Regions from separate parts of the Rhodospirillum sp. A1_3_36 genome, predicted to be linked through region 2. Evidence: riboswitches for the same ligand, from Rfam matches in the RefSeq annotation. Region 2 holds a riboswitch; the other holds the start of a gene.
What was found. Region 2 has a riboswitch for S-adenosylmethionine ahead of ACLIRY_RS16730 (homoserine O-succinyltransferase). Riboswitches for the same ligand answer to the same signal wherever they lie in the genome.
Positions count from the first base shown of each region.

Region 1: it holds a riboswitch for S-adenosylmethionine, as region 2 does, so the genes downstream of both, metZ (O-succinylhomoserine sulfhydrylase) here and ACLIRY_RS16730 (homoserine O-succinyltransferase) in region 2, are expected to answer to the same signal.

Region 1 covers NZ_JBLAVB010000005.1:292,924-297,127, reverse strand. Annotated here, with positions in the region: gene ACLIRY_RS13990 (MFS transporter) at 1-598, shown strand, start outside; gene metZ (O-succinylhomoserine sulfhydrylase) at 611-1,810, opposite strand; SAM riboswitch at 1,858-1,935, opposite strand; gene ACLIRY_RS13980 (ATP-binding cassette domain-containing protein) at 2,002-2,649, opposite strand; gene ACLIRY_RS13975 (ABC transporter permease) at 2,640-4,204, opposite strand, start outside.
Region 2 covers NZ_JBLAVB010000008.1:48,761-52,964, reverse strand. Annotated here, with positions in the region: gene ACLIRY_RS16740 (acetyl-CoA carboxylase carboxyltransferase subunit alpha) at 45-998, shown strand; gene ACLIRY_RS16735 (Crp/Fnr family transcriptional regulator) at 1,024-1,680, shown strand; SAM-I-IV-variant riboswitch at 1,749-1,856, shown strand; gene ACLIRY_RS16730 (homoserine O-succinyltransferase) at 1,915-2,841, shown strand; gene ACLIRY_RS16725 (SufE family protein) at 2,893-3,327, opposite strand; RNA gene ffs (signal recognition particle sRNA small type) at 3,564-3,662, shown strand; gene ACLIRY_RS16715 (DNA polymerase III subunit gamma/tau) at 3,780-4,204, shown strand, end outside.

The sequences.
Region 1 (4,204 bases), on a different contig from region 2:
GATTGGCTCCATGGTTCTGGCCTTGGCCCTGCCGCGCCTGCTGGAGCGCGTTCCGGAGAGGCGGATCATGCTGTCTGGTGGTTTGCTTTTGGTCGCGGGGTTGGGGGGGGCGCCCTTTGCCCTGGGCTCCATGGTGACCCTGGGGGCCGTTTGGGCGCTATTGGGCGCGGGCCTATCGCTGGCACAAACGCCTGCGGGGCGCTTGCTCCGCCGGTCTTGTGCCGCCGGAGACCGCCCCGCCGTGTTCTCCGCCCAGTTCGCCCTGTCCCATCTCTGTTGGCTGGTGCTCTATCCCCTGGGCGGATGGCTGGCGGGGGCCCTGGGGGTGGAGGCGGCCTTCTGGATGGTTGGGGGGGTGGCCTGTGTTGGTCTCTCGTTGGCGGCTTGGCTTTGGCCTCGGGAGGATCGTCTGGTGCTGGAGCACATCCATGCCGCAGAGGACCACGAACACCCCCATGTGCATGACGAGCACCATCCGCATGACCACGAGGGATGGGAGGGGCCGGAGCCCCATGTGCATCCGCACCACCACGGGGCGGTGCGCCATGCCCATCCCTTCGTCATCGATGGACATCATCCGGTTTGGCCGACCCGATAAGGTCTCCTGGCGTTATATCGCCGCAGCGTCCAGGGCCTGGGTGATATCGCCGACCAGATCTTCGGGATCCTCCAGACCGACCGAGACGCGCACGAGACCCGCGTCGATGCCTTGAGCCATCTTGTCTTCCGGGCTGAGCCGCTGGTGTGTTGTGGTCCAGGGGTGGCAGGCCAGGGACTTGGCATCGCCCAGATTGTTGGAAATATCGACAATGGAGAGGGCGTTCAGGAAGCGATAGGCGCTCGCCTGCCCTCCGGCGAGGGACAGGGCGATGATGCCGCCGCCTGCGGACATCTGAGACATGGCCAGGGCGTGACGGGGGTGGCTTTCCAGGCCCGGATAGAGGGTTTTGGCCGCAGCGGGATGGGCTTCGATCACCTTGGCCAGCTTCAGGGCCGTGGCGCAATGGCGCTCCATCCGCAGCCCCAGAGTTTCCAAACCTTTCAAGGCCACCCAGGCATTGAACGGCGAGAGACAAGGTCCCGTATGGCGCAGGAAGGGACCCAGGAAATCGTCGTTGAAGGCGCTGTCGCAGAGAATCGCGCCGCCCATGGTGCGGCCTTGGCCGTCGATCCATTTGGTGGTGGAGTGGAAGACGATATCGGCTCCCTGCTCCAGGGGGCGTTGCAGGATGGGGGTGGCGAAGGCGTTGTCGACGATCACCCGGGCGCCTGCCGCATGGGCGAACTCGGAAACGGCTCTCAGGTCCACAACCCGAAGGGAGGGGTTCGAGGGAGTCTCCAGGAAGACCGCTGTTGTGGGCTTGGACAGGGCAGCCTTCCAGTCGTCCAGGTTCTCGGCGTCGACGAATTCCGTGATCACGCCATATTGGGGCAGTAACTCCGACAGAACCCAGGAGCAGGAGCCAAACAGCTCCCGCGCAGCCACCACCCTGTCGCCTGCGCGGACCTGACAGAGCAGGGTCGCGGTCACCGCAGCCATGCCGCTGGCGGTGGATTTGCAAACCTCGGCCCCTTCCAGGGCGGCGAGGCGCTTTTCAAAGACACTGACGGTGGGATTACGGAAGCGGGAGTAGACATAGCGGTCGGCGGAGCCGTCGAAGGCGGCTTCGGCTTCTTCGGCGGTGTCATAGACATAACCGGAATTCAGGTAGAGGGCTTCGCTGGTCTCGAAGAAGCCTGAACGCTCCAGACCGCCGCGGACGGCCAGGGTATCGGCGCGTAAACTGGGGGGAGTGGTCTTGCTGGGCATGAATAAGATATCTCCGTAACAGAAAATCCCGGCATCGTGAGGCCGGGACGTTTCGTCACGCGACCCTTTTAGCGGTGTTTTTTTACGTGGGCGCAAGCCGGCCTCAAATCCCCACGAAACGGCGGCAACCGTAATGGCGCCCTTCCCTAGCGTCAAGGGGTGGGTTTTCGTTGGACGAATCTTGCGGATTTCTAATGTTCGCCATCGCTGATGCTTGGGCTGTCCAGGGTTACGACCCGTCCATGGGCATCCTCTGCATCGTGGGTGACCAGAAGGGTGGGCAGGCCCCGGGCCAGGACATGCTTCAGGACAAAGGCGCGGATCCGCGCCCTTGCTCCGGCGTCCAGCTTTGAGAAGGGTTCGTCCAGCAGCACCGCACGGGGCCGGGACAGAAGGACGCGCATCAACGCGGCCCGGGCCCGTTGGCCTCCCGACAAGGTGGCCGGATCCCGTAACCCCATACCTGCCAGGCCGGCCTCCTCCAGGGCTGTTTCCACTTGGGTTCGGCGGGTGGCTCTGGGCTCGCCCCGGGGGAGACCGAAGGCCAGGTTTTCGGCCAGATTCAGGTGGGGAAACAGAAGGTCGTCCTGGAACAGCATGCCGATCCCCCGGCGTTCGGGAGGAAGGCCCGCCAGGTCCTGCCCCCCGAGGGTCACCCGTCCCTGGGCGGTGAACGCCCGGTTCAGGGTGCCGGTCAGCAGGGCCAATAGGGTGGATTTGCCCACGCCGCTTGGTCCCATCAGGGTCACCACCGCGCCCGCCTCCACGCAGAGGGAAAGGGGGGCGAAGAGGGGGCGGTCGGCCAACAGAACCGCGACGTCGTCCAGGATCAACGCCATGTGTCCCCCATGCCCGCACGGTTTCTATGGATCCAGGCGGGCAATGCGACGGCCAGGGCGAAGGCGGCCAGGGGCAAGGCTGCCTGAAGAACGGCGTACACGCCGATGATGCGCCGGTTGGCGCCGCTGGCCAGGGCCACGGCTTCGGTCGTCAAGGTCGGCCAATGGCCCGCGCCTACCAGCACGGTGGGTAGGTAAAGCCCGATCCCAACGGCGAACCCCACAGCCACCGCTGCCAGGATCGGGCGGAGCAGCAAGGGGAGGATGACCCGGCTGAACACCCGGAAGGGGCCGACCCCCAAACAGGCGGCGACTGTGGCGTGACGGGGGTCCAAGCGCCGATAGGGGCCAGCGAGGGCGAGGAAGACATAGGGCAGGACGAACAGCAGGTGGCTCCAGGCCACGCCGATCCAGGTGCCGTCCAGTCGCACGGACAGCAACAGCACCTGTACGCCAAAAAGGAACCCCACCTGGGGAATCAGGAGGGGGGCGTAGACCAGCCAATCGGCGACGGGACCAGGACGTCGGCCGGTGCGCCGCTCCGCCTCCAGGCACCCAAGGGAGAGGAGCAGAGCGACGAGGGCCACGGCGAGCCCCAAGCTCAGCGTGTTGGTCAGGGGCCAGGAAAGGGCCTCCTCCTGACGGCTCCATGTGGCCAGGGTCAGACCCTGGGGCAGGGCGTCTGGCCAGCGCCATTGGCTGGTCAGGGACCAGAGGATCATACCGGTCAGTGCCCCCACCCCAAGCAGGAGAACAAGGGCAGGACCCAGGCGCGCCAGGAGCTGGAGAAGCGCTGAGTCCCGACCCCGGGGACCGGCTGACAACCAGGGCCGCGCGAGCCGGGCGAGGATCCGCTCCGCTCCGGCCCACAGGCCGATTCCCCCTGCGACCAAAGCAAGCTGAAGCAAGGCCCCCGCCGCCGCTGGCAGGCGTCGGGACAGGTCCGGATCCAGGAACTCGCGGGTGATGAGAACGGAGAGGGGCGGAGGCGTGGTGGGGCCAAGGACCAGGGCGACCTCCACCGTCGAGAGGCCATAGGCGAGCACGGCATAGACTGGCAGACGCAGCCGGGGATAGAGACGGGGCAGGATGGTCCGGGTCCAGGCTTCCCCTGGCGCATGGCCCAAACTCCGGGCCAGGGCGGTGGTTCGGGGTGGGTCCAGGGGGCCTTCTGCGGCGAGGGCCATGAGCAACAGGAAGGCGCTTTCCTTGACCACTAAGGCTGCGACCATGGCCAGTCCCCAAGGATCCTGGATGGTGGGCCAGTCCGGCGGCTGGGTCCAGCCCGTGACCCAGGGGGAGATCATGCGCGCCAGCCAGCCCGAGGGGGCGAGGAAAAAGGCGATGCCCAGCGCCACTGCGGCATGGGGCATCGCCAACAGGGGGGCCATCGTGTGTCGGGCGACCGTAAACCAAGCGCTTTCCCGGGCCAGGGCGAGCACTCCCAGGACCAGGGCCAGGGCCAAGGCCGTGGACAGGAACCCCACGGCGAGCGAAGTCGCTATGGCCTGCTCCAGTCCCGGCAGGGCGAAGAGATGGCGCCAGGGTTCAAAAC
Region 2 (4,204 bases):
GCGCGGGGCCATGCGCGCCAGTCTGGAACACGACGTGGATTGCCATGCACTTTCTGGACTTTGAGAAGCCGATCGCCGAATTGGAAGGCAAGATCGAGGAGTTGCGCCACCTGAGCGATGCCGATGAAATCAACATCGCCGAGGAGGTGGGCCGTCTTCAACAGAAGGTGGAGAAGCAGCTTAAGGCCGTTTATGCCAAGCTGACGCCCTGGCAAAAGGCCCAGGTCGCCCGTCATCCGGACCGGCCCCATTGTCTGGACTACATCAAAGCCCTGTTCACTGACTTTACCCCCCTGGCCGGCGATCGCCTCTACGCCGAGGACCATGCCTTGGTGGGGGGGCTGGCTCGCTTCCGGGGCGAGCCTGTGGTGGTTGTGGGCCAGGAGAAGGGCCATGACACCGACACGCGCCTGAAGCACAATTTTGGCATGGTCCGGCCCGAGGGCTATCGCAAGGCCCAGCGTTTGATGGAATTGGCTGATCGCTTCCATTTGCCTGTCTTAACCCTGGTGGATACCGCAGGGGCCTATCCTGGCGTTGGCGCTGAGGAACGGGGGCAGTCGGAGGCCATCGCCCGAACCATCGAAAAGGGGCTGAACCTGAAGGTTCCCATGGTCACTTGTGTGATCGGCGAAGGGGGATCGGGCGGCGCCATTGCCATCGCCACAGGGAATGTGGTGATGATGTTGGAGCATTCCATCTATTCGGTGATCTCACCGGAGGGATGCGCCGGGATCCTGTGGCGTAGTGGCGACATGGCCCAGCAGGCTGCGGAGGCCCTGCGCCTAACCGCACAGGACCTGCTGGAGTTTAAGGTCATCGACGAGATTGTCGCTGAGCCCATGGGCGGTGCCCATCGGGACCGGAGCCTGACCTTCCAGAGGGTGGGTGATTCTATTGAGCGCCACTTGACCGATCTGTTGACCCTGGAAGGGGGCATCCTGCGCGCCCGTCGTCGGGAGAAGTTCCTGGCCATGGGACGTCAAGGCCTGTCTTGATCCCGCTGCATTGGACCCGTCCGGCATGGCGCCTCTCCCTTCGCTAGAGGCCTTTCCCGACCTGATGGCTTTGCCGGAGCGGGATCGGCTGGAACTGACGCGCTCCCTGGCGATGGCGCGCCTTTCCGCAGGCAAGATCGTCTTCACCGAGGGGATGACCTGCGAGCATTTCTTGATGGTGACCGACGGGGCGGTGCGGGTCTGCAAAACCGCCGAGTCCGGTCGGGAAATCGTCCTGTACCGGGTTGAGCGGGGCCAAACCTGCGTGTTAACCACCGCCTGTCTGATGAACGGTCAGGCCTATGGGGCTGAAGGGGTGGCCGAAACCGCCGTGGAGGCTCTGGTTCTTCCCGCAGGGGCGTTCTCCCGCCTGATGGATGGCAGCCCGAATTTTCGCCACTTTGTTTTCTCCGCCTATGCCACCCGGGTCTCGGACCTGTTGATGCTGATTGAGGAGGTGGCCTTCGGACGGATTGAGGCCCGGCTGGCCCGCTTCCTGTTGTCCCATCATCGAGAGGGAACCTGGGAGGGCACCCACCAGGACTTGGCCAAGGAATTGGGGACAGCGCGGGAAGTGGTCAGTCGACAGCTCAAGGATTTCGAACGCCGGGGGTTGGTGACCTTGGGGCGGGGGCGGGTTGTGCTTTTGGACCGGGTGACCTTGGAGGGGCTGGTCGTCTGATTGTTGGTCCTTCTTTGTCGCCCCCCCTTGTGGAGCGGCGCGGGCGCCTGTACATCTGTAACGCAGATTCTGCACATCACGAGTTGGGGCGACGCCCAACGCCAACCTGCCGATCCGGGCAAGGTGGCGCTTCCAGAGGGAAGGATGTGGCCATTCCGGCAAAAAAGCGGATTTCAGCCACGGTCGTCGTTCCAAAAAGTTTTAGGTCAAAAAGTTTTGGGAGCGTATCCGACCATGCCGATCAAGATTCCCGATGAACTGCCTGCGCGCCTGATCCTGGAGGAGGAAGGCATTAACGTCATGGACGAAACCCATGCGATTCGGCAGGATATCCGGCCCATGCGCGTGGCTTTGCTCAATCTGATGCCCAACAAAATTCAGACGGAGACCCAATTGGCGCGTTTGATTGGTGCCACGCCCCTTCAGGTGGATCTGACTCTGGTGCGGATCACGGACCATGAGTCCCGCCATACGCCCCCCGATCATATGGCGTCTTTCTACAGGCCCTGGGAAGCGGTGAAGAATGAACGGTTCGATGGCTTTATCATCACCGGGGCGCCGGTCGAACGTCTCGCCTTCGAAGAGGTTCTGTACTGGGATGAGATGCGCCGGATTCTGGATTGGACCCAGACCAATGTGCACCGGCTTCTGACCATCTGCTGGGCGGCCCAGGCGGCGGTTTACCATTTCCATGGCATGCCCAAATATGAATTGCCACAGAAGGCCTTCGGCATCTTCCGCCATTGGAATCGCTGTCCCTCCTCTCCCCATATGCGGGGATTTGCCGATGACATCGCCATTCCGGTCTCCCGCTGGACCGAAGTGCGGAAGGAGGACATTCCCCCTGACTCCGGGATCTCCGTTCTCGCCGAAAGTGACGAGACCGGGGTCTGCCTGCTGGATGATCCGAAGAAGCGGGCCGTGCATATGTTCAACCACGTGGAATACGACACCGACACCCTTGCCCGCGAATATGAGCGGGACAAGCTCGCGGGGGGCGCCATTCCCAAGGGGTATTTTCCAGACGATGATCCGACGCGCGCCCCCGTCAACCATTGGCGGGGACACGGTCACTTGCTCTTTGGCAATTGGATCAACGACATGTACCAGACGACGCCCTACGACACCAATTTGGTCGGTATCGAGAGCTTCAAGCCCTGATCGGATGCCCTGGTTTGAGGATCAGGGGTTTGAGGATCAGGGGGGCGCGGATCAGGCGTGCAGCTTGGCCATGTTCTGGATGGTCTGGATCATGCTTGCGACGCCATTGCGGCGGTTGGGGCTGATGTGGCTGTCTAGGTCCAGCTCCTTCAGCTTGGCGTCGGCGTCGACGGCCAGGATTTCCTCTGGCGTCTTGCCTGAAAAGAGGATCAGCATCACGGCGGCCAGGCCGCGCACGATATGGGCGTCGGAATCAATGCGGAAGCTGAGGGTCTTAGGCGATCCTTCGTGGACTTCGGGGACGATCCACACTTGGCTCATGCAGCCGCGGATCTTGTTGCTCTCGCTCTTTTCCGAATCGTCCATGGCCGGCAGTTTCTTGCCCAGGTCGATGATGTAGCGGTAGCGGTCTTCCCAATCGTCGAACAGTTCGAAGTTTTCGGCCAGTTCGTCGATGGTCAATTGTTGGCTTTGGCTCAAGGTCACGGATCCCCATGTGATCGGCCCATCCCACCCGGGCCGGATTCAGTTGACGATAACGGGCCAGGCCGCTCTCACGGTTCGGCCCCCATTCTCCCATGTGTCCCTCCCATCTGGACGACATCAGGTCATCAAGCCCAAAACGTAGAACATATGGGCAGAAATCGAAATCGATTTCCCCATTGCTCTTCCATCAAAACTCACCCCTTGCATCCGGGTGGGGGGCTGGTCCATATTGCGCTCGGAAGGCTGGCGTGGACGAGGTCCTCGCCAACCCGGTCAGGTCCGGAAGGAAGCAGCCGTAACGAGTTTCGCCCCGGGTCGCGTCCAGTCTTCCACCGATTTCCTCCGATCCCCCACTAAGACGCGGTCGCCGTGCCTGGGGGAGATCGGCCCGCTCCCAGCGGGTTCCCCCATAATAATCCATCTGGGGACTGGCTCCCGCAACCGGGCAGGGTATGAGCGAAACCGACCTCCCAGACTCCCCTTCGCCGGAGACCGGCCCCTATCGCGTTTTGGCGCGGAAGTATCGTCCGTCCTCCTTTGACGCCTTGATCGGCCAGGAAGCTCTGGTCCGAACCTTCACCAATGCCATCAATACGGGGCGTCTGGCCCAGGCTTGGATGCTGACCGGTGTGCGCGGCGTCGGCAAGACGACCACAGCCCGTTTGATCGCCCGGGCTTTGAATTGCGTCGGCCCCGATGGAACGGGGGGCGTGACCATCACCCCCTGCGGCGTCTGCGACCATTGCCGGGCCATTGCCCAGGACCGCCATGTGGACGTCATGGAGATGGATGCCGCCAGCCGCACGGGCGTGGGCGATATCCGGGAAATCCTGGAAGGTGTGCGCTACCGCCCCACCTCGGCCCGGACCAAGGTTTA